Regions from separate parts of the Mediterraneibacter gnavus ATCC 29149 genome, predicted to be linked through region 2. Evidence: riboswitches for the same ligand, from Rfam matches in the RefSeq annotation. Region 2 holds a riboswitch; the other holds the start of a gene.
The links. Region 2 has a riboswitch for thiamine pyrophosphate ahead of FXV78_RS03560 (energy-coupled thiamine transporter ThiT). Riboswitches for the same ligand answer to the same signal wherever they lie in the genome.
Positions count from the first base shown of each region.

Region 1: it holds a riboswitch for thiamine pyrophosphate, as region 2 does, so the genes downstream of both, thiC (phosphomethylpyrimidine synthase ThiC) here and FXV78_RS03560 (energy-coupled thiamine transporter ThiT) in region 2, are expected to answer to the same signal.

Region 1 is NZ_CP043051.1:2,421,605-2,426,600, reverse strand. Features, by position in the region: gene FXV78_RS12005 (nitrite/sulfite reductase) at 1-1,546, shown strand, start outside; gene thiC (phosphomethylpyrimidine synthase ThiC) at 1,625-2,929, opposite strand; TPP riboswitch at 3,019-3,128, opposite strand; gene ytvI (sporulation integral membrane protein YtvI) at 3,161-4,318, opposite strand; gene yihA (ribosome biogenesis GTP-binding protein YihA/YsxC) at 4,373-4,993, opposite strand.
Region 2 is NZ_CP043051.1:714,192-719,187, reverse strand. Features, by position in the region: gene rpoC (DNA-directed RNA polymerase subunit beta') at 1-2,540, shown strand, start outside; TPP riboswitch at 2,552-2,658, shown strand; gene FXV78_RS03560 (energy-coupled thiamine transporter ThiT) at 2,707-3,372, shown strand; gene FXV78_RS17805 (hypothetical protein) at 3,452-3,601, opposite strand; gene FXV78_RS03555 (response regulator) at 3,725-4,438, opposite strand; gene FXV78_RS03550 (sensor histidine kinase) at 4,431-4,996, opposite strand, start outside.

The sequences.
Region 1 (4,996 bases), 1.7 Mb from region 2:
ATTACAGCAATTTGAAGATAATATCACAAGATTTGATGAAAACATACATGCTTTCGAAAATGGAGAGATTGACCGCCAGACCTTCAAAGGCATCTCCGGAGGCTTTGGAAGCTATGCACAGAAGGAACAAGGATATATGCTGCGTCTTCGTCTTCCGGGCGGTCATATTACAAAAGAGAAATTAAAATTCCTTGCAGACAAAATTTCTGAACATCAGATTCCTCTGCTCAAACTGACTACCTGCCAGACCATCCAGTTTCACGATTTGTCTGCAGACTCTGTTCCGCAGCTTGTTCGTGATGCCTTAAAAGTCGGCATCATCACACACGGCGGCGGAGGCGACAACCCGCGTAATGTCATGGCAAGTCCTCTGACTGGTACCGCTGTGGATGAGACATTTGATGTGTTTCCTTATGCAAAGGCTGCCGGAGAATATCTCCTGACCAAGATGCCGGGACTTCACATGCCCAGAAAACTGAAAGTCGGTTTTTCCAATACCCCGGCGAATGAAGTTCATGCCACATTCCGTGACCTTGGATTTGTAGCCAAAGAAAACGGGACATTTTCCGTTTACTGTGCCGGCGGACTTGGACCAAATCCAAAGCTTGGTGTTCATATTACAGACAATGCAGATCCAAACGAGGTTTCCCTTTACGTCCATGCCATGATCCGTCTCTTTACCACATACGGCAATTATGAGTCCCGCGCAAAATCCAGAACCCGCTATCTGCAGGATACCCTTGGCGAAGAAAAAATCCGGAACTATTTCCTCCAGTTTGTGGAAGACGCGCAAAAAGAAATGACTCCATGGCCTGTAGAACCAGTCCATCCGATTTCCAAATCTGCTGACGGCACTCTGTCCGAAGCACTTCTGACAGAAAAACGGGTACTCCCACAGAAACAGAACGGCCTGTACACGGTTTCTTATCATCCGCTGGGCGGACGGCTTGCACCTCAAAAACCGTCTGAACTGTATGCCGTGATCAAAGAGATGCCGGAAACCGAGCTTCGGATCTCACCGGACGGCACCTTGTATATCATCAATCTGACTGCAAAAGAAGTACCTGCTGTGTTAGAAGCCACAAAAGACGGAGCTGCTTCTTTATTTGAAAGCAGTGTCAGCTGCATTGGCGTTCCAATCTGCCAACACGGACTGCGCAATTCCTATGCACTGTTAGAGTCCTGCATTCAGCGGGTCCGCAAGGAACAGTTCGCCGACAGAGTCCTTCCATGTATCCATATTTCCGGATGTCCTTCCAGCTGCGGAAGCCATCAGGCGGGAAGTATCGGTCTTGTCGGACACTCCAAACGGGTGGATGGAAAAATGGAACCTGCATTCAAATTATTTGTAAACGGAGACAGCGAAGAACCTGGAGCACATCTGGGCATCGAAAAAGGTGTTCTTCTGGAGACTGTAATCCCGGAATTTTTCGCAGCTCTCGGAAAACGAATTGCCGCAGCAGACAGTACCTTTGACGTCTGGTATCCGACTCACGCAGAAGAATTTGATACACTTGCTGCTGAATACGCAGAGAAGACACAATAGCTTCAAAATAAAAACCAGGCAGGATGCCTTCCTTTTTACGGGAACATATCCTGCCTGGTTTTTCTGATTATTCTGTTTCTATAAAATATCAATATGTTCGCCTGCAAGTGCCTTGTTCATACTTCGCACCGCACAGAATTTTCCGCACATGGAACAAGTATCCTCATGTTCAGGCTTTCTCTCATTCCAGATCCGTTTTGCCGTCTCCGGATCCATGGCACACTCCCACTGTGCTTCCCAGTCCAGATTTCTTCTGGCTTGTGCCATCCTGTCATCTGCCTGTCTTGCTCCCCGCACTCCTTTTGCAATATCTGCCGCATGTGCCGCAATCTTAGACGCCATGATTCCCTGTTTTACATCTTCCAGATTCGGAAGAGCCAGATGCTCTGCCGGTGTCACATAGCACAAAAATGCCGCTCCTGCCGATGCTGCCACGGCTCCGCCAATCGCAGAAGTAATATGGTCATATCCCGGAGCAATATCTGTCACAAGTGGTCCCAATACATAAAACGGCGCTCCCTGACAAATGGACTGCTGCACTTTCATATTTGCCTCGATCTGATCCAGAGGCATATGTCCCGGACCTTCCACCATCACCTGAACATCCTTCTCCCATGCCCGCCTGGTCAGTTCGCCCAGACGCACCAGCTCCTCGATCTGGCAGACGTCCGTTGCATCTGCAAGACATCCTGGTCTGCATGCGTCACCGAGTGAAACCGTCACATCATATTCCCGACAAATATCCAGAATCTCATCATAATATTCATAAAATGGATTTTCTTCCCCTGTCATACACATCCACGCAAATACAAGAGAACCACCTCTGGATACGATGTTCATTTTTCGCTTATGCTGCCGAATCTGCTCGATTGTTTTACGCGTAATGCCACAGTGCAGTGTCACAAAATCCACTCCATCCTGTGCGTGAAGACGGACCACATCGATAAAATCTCTGGCAGTCAGCGTATCCAGATCCCTTTGATAGTGGATCACGGAATCATAGATTGGAACAGTACCGATCAGCGCCGGACACTCACTGGTCAGCTTTCTTCGAAATGGAATTGTATTTCCATGAGAAGACAGATCCATGATGGCATGTGCGCCCATCTCAACTGCCTGCATCACCTTCTGCATCTCCACATCGTAATCTTTACAGTCTCTTGAAACTCCCAGATTTACATTGATCTTTGTACGCAGCATCGAACCGATTCCTTCCGGATCAATACAGGTGTGATTTTTGTTGGCACAGATGACAACCTTTCCTTCTGCCACCAGCGGCATCAGCTCTTCGGTCGTCATATGTTCTTTTTGTGCCACGATCTCCAGTTCTTTTGTCACAATCTGTTTTCTCGCTGCTTCCATCTGTGTTGTATAGTTTCTCATATGCATTCCTTTCCATGCCCGCCGCGGAGTATGCAAAAAGCTGCTGCAACGCAAACGCATTACAGCAGCAATTTTTCTTCTCAGATCCTATCACTTTCTCTGTATATCCCTACGTTGGCATTATCCAAATCAGGTTACGGGTTTTAAGCGATCCAGCTTTCTCTCAGCCTGCTTTCTGCAAGCACCCCTTTTTTGTTTCTGTTGATATTATAAACACTCTCATTCTTGGAATCAAGTGTTATCTGAATTTTCTTTTTGCCCTTGAGGAAGCTCTTCGCGAAGTCCCAGTATCCCTTCAACCAGAATCTTCACGTCATCCAGAATATAATCAAATGCACCGGCCTGACACATATTGATCAATACCAGTCCCAACGGAACTGCCAGAATCATACCAAAGACTCCCTTGATCTTATATCCCACATATAAAAGCAGCAGTGTCACCAGCGGATTCATTCCCATGCTGTCACCTACCAGCTTTGGCTGCAAAAGCTGACGCACTACCTGGGAAACTGCATAGATGATCACCAGACCGGCTGTAATTTTATATTCACCGATAAATACGGAGTAAATTGCCCATTGGATCAACGCAGTTCCCGTTCCAAAAAATGGCAGAAAATCCAAAAATGAAATCAAAAATGCAACCAAAACCGCATAATGAATTCCAAGCACAAGAAATCCGGCAAACAGGATCAAAAAAACAACACCCATGATCTTAAACTGCGCCTTGAAATATCCGCCTACTGCATATTTCAGATTATCCATCACCAGGATCATCCTCTTTTCCACAGACGGCGGTGCGATTTTATGAAACCATGCGATCACTTCTTCTCTCTGGATTGTAAAAAAGTAAGCTGCCAGTATCGCAACAATGAAAGAAATCAGATAGGACGGAAGTCTTTTTGCAAAATTTCCCGCAGCCGTCACCGTCGGCTCGCTGATTTTCGAAACAAGATTCCCCATATAAGTATCCAGATTCTCCACTATCGTTGTCCACCCATTCTGCACTCCCCGGGGAAGCCTGCTGAACGCACCGGATAAGGTATTTCCAATCTCACGCATCCCCTCTTCCAGCTGTGCATAAATATCCGGAAAGTTCTGAATCAGATCTGTCACTTCCGCTGCAATCCTGCTGACTGCAAAATATCCCACTAAAACGATCAGCCCAATGACCATGATAACAATCATTGCTGTTCCCAGCTTCTTTACGATCTTCAATCGCTTTTCCAGCCAGTTCACCAGAGGTGTCGCAATGGCAGAAATGATCCAGCCCACAACGAACGGCATGAGAAATCCGATTGCTTTTACGCCCAGGATAATAAACGCAGCCGTTGCCAGTATACTGAACATAAGACTTACCGCCACTTGCCAGTAAGGTCTCTTTCGCTCCATAAAAATCTCCTTCCCGCATCGTGCTTTTCCTGTTTACTCTATCATTCTCCGAAATTATTCTTTCGTTTCATCCTCCAAAAATCTTTCCGGAAACAGATATTCCCGCTCAGCCAGATCCCAGATTTCGTCTCTTCCCTGCTTTGTAACCGAAGAAAACGGGATTACTTTTGTTCCCGGAAGCAGATTCAGACCTGTTTTTAACATCTTCACATGCTTCTGCACCTGACTGCGTTTTAATTTATCCAGCTTTGTAGCAATGATGATCGGCTGAAATCCCTGATCGACGATCCACTGATACATCATCTTGTCATTTGCCGAAGGGTCATGCCGGATGTCGATCAGAAGAAAGACTGCTTTCAACTGTTTTGATGTATGCAGATACCGCTCGATCAGATTTCCCCACTGGATCTTTTCTTTTTCGGAAACCTTCGCATATCCGTATCCCGGCAGATCCACCAGATAAAGTTCCTCGTTGATATTATAAAAATTAATCGTCTGTGTCTTTCCCGGTGTGGCAGAGATCCGGGCATACGATTTTCGGTTCATCAGCGCATTGATCAGGGATGACTTACCCACATTGGATTTCCCCGCAAACGCAATCTCCGGTTTTTCATTTTCCGGCAATTTACTTGTAATTCCACAAACAGTTTCCAGATTGATATTCTTTATTACCATAGT
Region 2 (4,996 bases):
AACCGTTTGTTATGAAAGAACTGGTGGCAAACGGAACTGCTCATAATATTAAGAATGCCAAGAAAATGGTAGAGAGACTCCAGCCGGAGGTTTGGGATGTGCTCGAAGAAGTGATCAAAGAGCATCCGGTTATGTTGAACCGTGCCCCCACACTGCACAGACTTGGTATTCAGGCGTTTGAGCCAATCCTTGTAGAAGGTAAGGCGATCAAGCTGCATCCATTGGTATGTACAGCTTACAACGCCGATTTCGATGGTGACCAGATGGCTGTCCATGTACCGCTGTCAGTAGAAGCACAGGCAGAATGCCGTTTCCTGCTTCTTTCACCGAACAACCTGCTGAAACCGTCCGATGGTGGACCGGTAGCCGTTCCTTCTCAGGATATGGTACTTGGTATTTACTATCTGACACAGGAAAGACCGGGAGCAACAGGTGAGGGTATGTTCTTTAAGAACTTAAACGAAGCACTCCTGGCATATGAAAATGGATATGTGACACTGCATTCCAGAATCAAAGTCCGTGTTTCCAGAGAGATGCCGGACGGAACGGTGAAGACAGGCACGATCGATGGAACACTTGGAAGAATGTTGTTCAATGAGATTATTCCGCAGGATCTTGGATTCGTAGACCGTGAAGTAGATGGAAACGAACTGCTTCTGGAAGTAGATTTCCACGTAGGAAAGAAACAGCTCAAACAGATCCTGGAAAAAGTAATCAATACACACGGAGCAACTCAGACAGCAGAAGTTCTGGATGATGTAAAAGCGATTGGTTACAAGTTCTCTACAAGAGCAGCGATGACCGTATCGATTTCTGATATGACAGTACCGCCGCAGAAACCGGAGATGATCCAGACTGCACAGGATACTGTAGACAAGATCACAAAGAACTACAAACGTGGTCTGATCACAGAAGAAGAACGTTACAAAGAAGTTGTTGAGACATGGAAAGCAACCGATGACAAATTGACAGAAGCTCTGCTTTCCGGGCTGGATAAATACAATAACATCTTCATGATGGCAGATTCCGGAGCCCGTGGTTCTGACAAGCAGATCAAACAGCTTGCAGGTATGCGTGGTTTGATGGCGGATACAGCAGGTCGTACGATCGAGCTGCCGATCAAGTCCAACTTCCGTGAGGGTCTGGACGTACTGGAATACTTTATGTCTGCGCATGGAGCTCGTAAGGGAATGTCCGATACCGCGCTTCGTACAGCCGATTCAGGATACCTGACAAGACGTCTGGTTGATGTTTCTCAGGAGCTTATCATTCACGACAGTGACTGTGCGGCAGAAGGAAAAGAGATTCCGGGAATGTATGTAAAAGCATTCATGGACGGAAATGAAGAAATCGAAAGTCTGCAGGAGCGTATCACAGGAAGATTCTCTTGTGAAGATCTGAAAGACAAGGATGGAAATATCATCGTCAAAGCAAATCACATGATCACACCGAAGCGTGCAGAAAGAGTCATGAAGAAAGCGGTTGACGAAAACGGTGAACCACTGGATACAGTGAAGATCCGTACAATCCTTACATGTAAATGTAAGAATGGTGTTTGTGCAAAATGTTACGGTGCAAACATGGCAACAGGGGAAGCCGTTCAGGTTGGTGAAGCAGTCGGTATCATTGCTGCTCAGTCCATCGGTGAACCTGGTACACAGCTGACCATGCGTACATTCCATACGGGTGGAGTTGCCGGTGACGATATCACACAGGGTCTTCCTCGTGTCGAAGAGCTTTTTGAGGCAAGAAAGCCGAAAGGACTTGCGATTATCACAGAGTTTGCCGGTACGGCAACAATCAGCGATACAAAGAAAAAGCGTGAGATCATTGTAACAAATGATCAGACAGGAGAATCCAAAGCATACCTGATCCCATACGGTTCCCGTATCAAGATTCAGGATGGTGTATATCTGGAGGCCGGAGATGAGCTGACAGAAGGTAGTGTAAATCCTCACGATATCCTGAAGATCAAAGGACTTCGTGCCGTACAGGATTACATGATCCAGGAAGTACAGCGAGTTTACCGTTTGCAGGGTGTAGAAATCAATGACAAGCATATCGAGGTTATTGTACGCCAGATGCTGAAGAAGATTCGTATCGAGGAAAGAGGAGATACCGAATTCCTGCCTGGAACTATGGTAGATGTTCTGGAGTTCAACGAAGTGAACGAGCAGATGGAAGCAGAAGGAAAAGAGCCTGCAACAGGTGAACAGATCATGCTTGGTATCACAAAAGCATCTCTGGCTACAGAATCCTTCCTGTCTGCAGCATCCTTCCAGGAGACAACAAAAGTCCTGACAGAAGCTGCGATCAAAGGTAAGGTGGACCACCTGATCGGTCTGAAAGAGAACGTCATCATCGGTAAACATATTCCTGCAGGTACAGGTATGAAGAAGTACCGTGATGTTCAGTTAAACACAGAACTGGAAGCAGAAGAAGAGGCTGAAGAACTGGATGAAAGCGATGCAGTGGAAACAGAAGCAGTGGAGACAGCAGAATCAGCAGATTTGGAAGAAGTAGTTCTGGACGAAGAATAAAATAAAATACGATTGATAACAAGGGGAGCTTGTGTGACAGGCTGAGAGGAAGTTGTGAACTTCGACCTATAACCTGATTTGGATAATGCCAACGTAGGAACTGTAATCTCGTTTATACAAGGAACTCCTCCTTGTTTTCAATCACGAAAACAAGGAGGAGTTTTTTATGTTGAACTTTATGGTAAATGCAGAAGGCGGTCTGACGACTGCAGGATATGCAATTTGTATTGTGCTGGGAATCGTTGTATTTGGTATTGCATTGTTTTTTGCCGGTAAAAATTCAGAAAAAAATAAAATGTCCGCGAAACAGCTTGCGTGCTGTGCGATGGCAATGGCACTTGCTTTTATTACTTCCTATATCAAGATTTTCTCTCTGCCATGGGGCGGCAGTGTGACACTGTGCAGCATGCTCTTTATCGTGCTGGTAGCAAACTGGTATGGAGTAAGAACAGGAATTTTGGTTGGATTTACATATGGAATGCTCCAGTTTTTACAGGAGCCATACGTACTTTCTCTGTTCCAGGTATGCTGTGATTATGTATTGGCTTTCGCAGCACTTGGTGTGGCAGGTTTCTTTGCAAAGCAAAAGAATGGACTGCTCAAAGGCTATATCGTAGCTGTTCTCGCCAGGGGAGCGTTTCATGCGCTGGGAGGATATTTGTACTGGATGGACTACATGCCGGACAATTTCCCGAAATCACTTGCAGCCGTATATCCGATCGCATATAACTACAGTTTCCTTCTGGCAGAAGGACTGATTACAATCGTGATCATCTCCATTCCGGCAGTACAGAAAGCACTTGGACGGGTAAAAAAAATAGCAGTAGAATAAAGCGAAAAACAACGACTGTAAGATTCTCGGGAATTTTACGGTCGTTGTTTTTATAAGGTAAGAGGTTTAATAAAATTAGTTAATCGGTTAATTTATATCCGTAACGTGCTTTGCGGATAAATTTTTGGATAATGGTTACCGGCAGACTGATCAAAATGAACAGTGTGGAAAAAATTCCTGCAGAACCACCGATGATCATCAAAAGTATCATTACGATATTATTGCCCATTACTGTCACTCCTTTGAATGAAATTGCCCTTGTATCGGACCAGATTCTATTTTAGTGACAAAGGCATAAAAAGAAAAGAGATTTGAGGCCTTTTTAGCGCAATCTTAGCATAAGAGATTACTGCTAATCGTTTTCTGATGAATCCTCCTGCATTCGGTATCCAACGCCTACTTCTGTAAAGATATATTTAGGCTGTGCAGGGTCTTTTTCCAGCTTTCTTCGGATATTTGCCATATTGACGCGCAGGATTTTATTGTCGTCGTCTGCGTATGGTCCCCAGACATTGGAAATGATGGCGGCGTATGTCATGACTTTTCCGGAATTCTGTGCCAGATAGGATACAATTTTGTATTCAATAGGGGTCAGATGAACCGGCTGTTTGTCTAAGGTCAGTTCCCGTTTGGAAAAATCCAATACCAGATCTTCGTAGCGATAGGGCCGGATATAAAGAGAATCTGTAGTATATAAGCGGTTGCTGTGTCTTAAGGAGGTACGGATGCGGGCAAGCAGTTCTGAGGTTCCGAATGGCTTGGTAATGTAATCATCCGCTCCCTGATCCAATGCGAGAACCTTTTCCTTTTCGGCACTTCGTGCGGAGATGACAATGATCGGGGTACTGGTCCAGGTCCGGACTTCCTGGATAATATCATTTCCATTCATATCAGGCAGACCAAGGTCTAAAATAATTACGTCTGGACATTGGGAATGGATCAGATTCAGTCCTTCTTTCCCGCAGTCCGCATACAGTACACGGTAATCCTGTTTTTTCAGGATCTTTCCTACAAAGGTCTGAATATTTTTTTCGTCTTCTATAATCAATACAGTGAATTTAGGCATAGTTTGCGTTCTCCTTTTCTTTTGGAAGGGTAAAGGAGAATTCGGCTCCTTTATCCAGATTGGCAGCGTGGATCACGCCGTCGTGAGCATGAATGATCGTCCGGCAGATAGACAGTCCGATGCCGATTCCTTTGTGTCCGTCAGCGGTATCAGAGCTGTACTGTCCGTCAAAAATAAAAGGGATCTGGTCGGGATCCAGTCCGATTCCATAGTCCCGGACTGCAAATGTGACACAGTCCGGCTGATCGGTGATCAAAAGGTCGATGGGATCAGAGCTCGAGGAATGGACATAGGCATTTTCCATCAAGTTGATCAGCACCTGTTCGATCAAAGTAGCATCCATTGGGATCATCAGAAAATCTTCCGGCATAGAAACCCGGATCTGGATTTTAGGAAGGCGTTTCTGAAGTCGGACAATTGATTCGGAGACGACTTCTTCCACAATTTCCTGCGACTTTTTGACTTTGCTGGATTCATTTTGAATCTTCGTTACAGAGAGCAGGTTTTCCACCATATTCAGCAGCCACTGTGCATCCTCGTTAATATTCGAAATCAGCT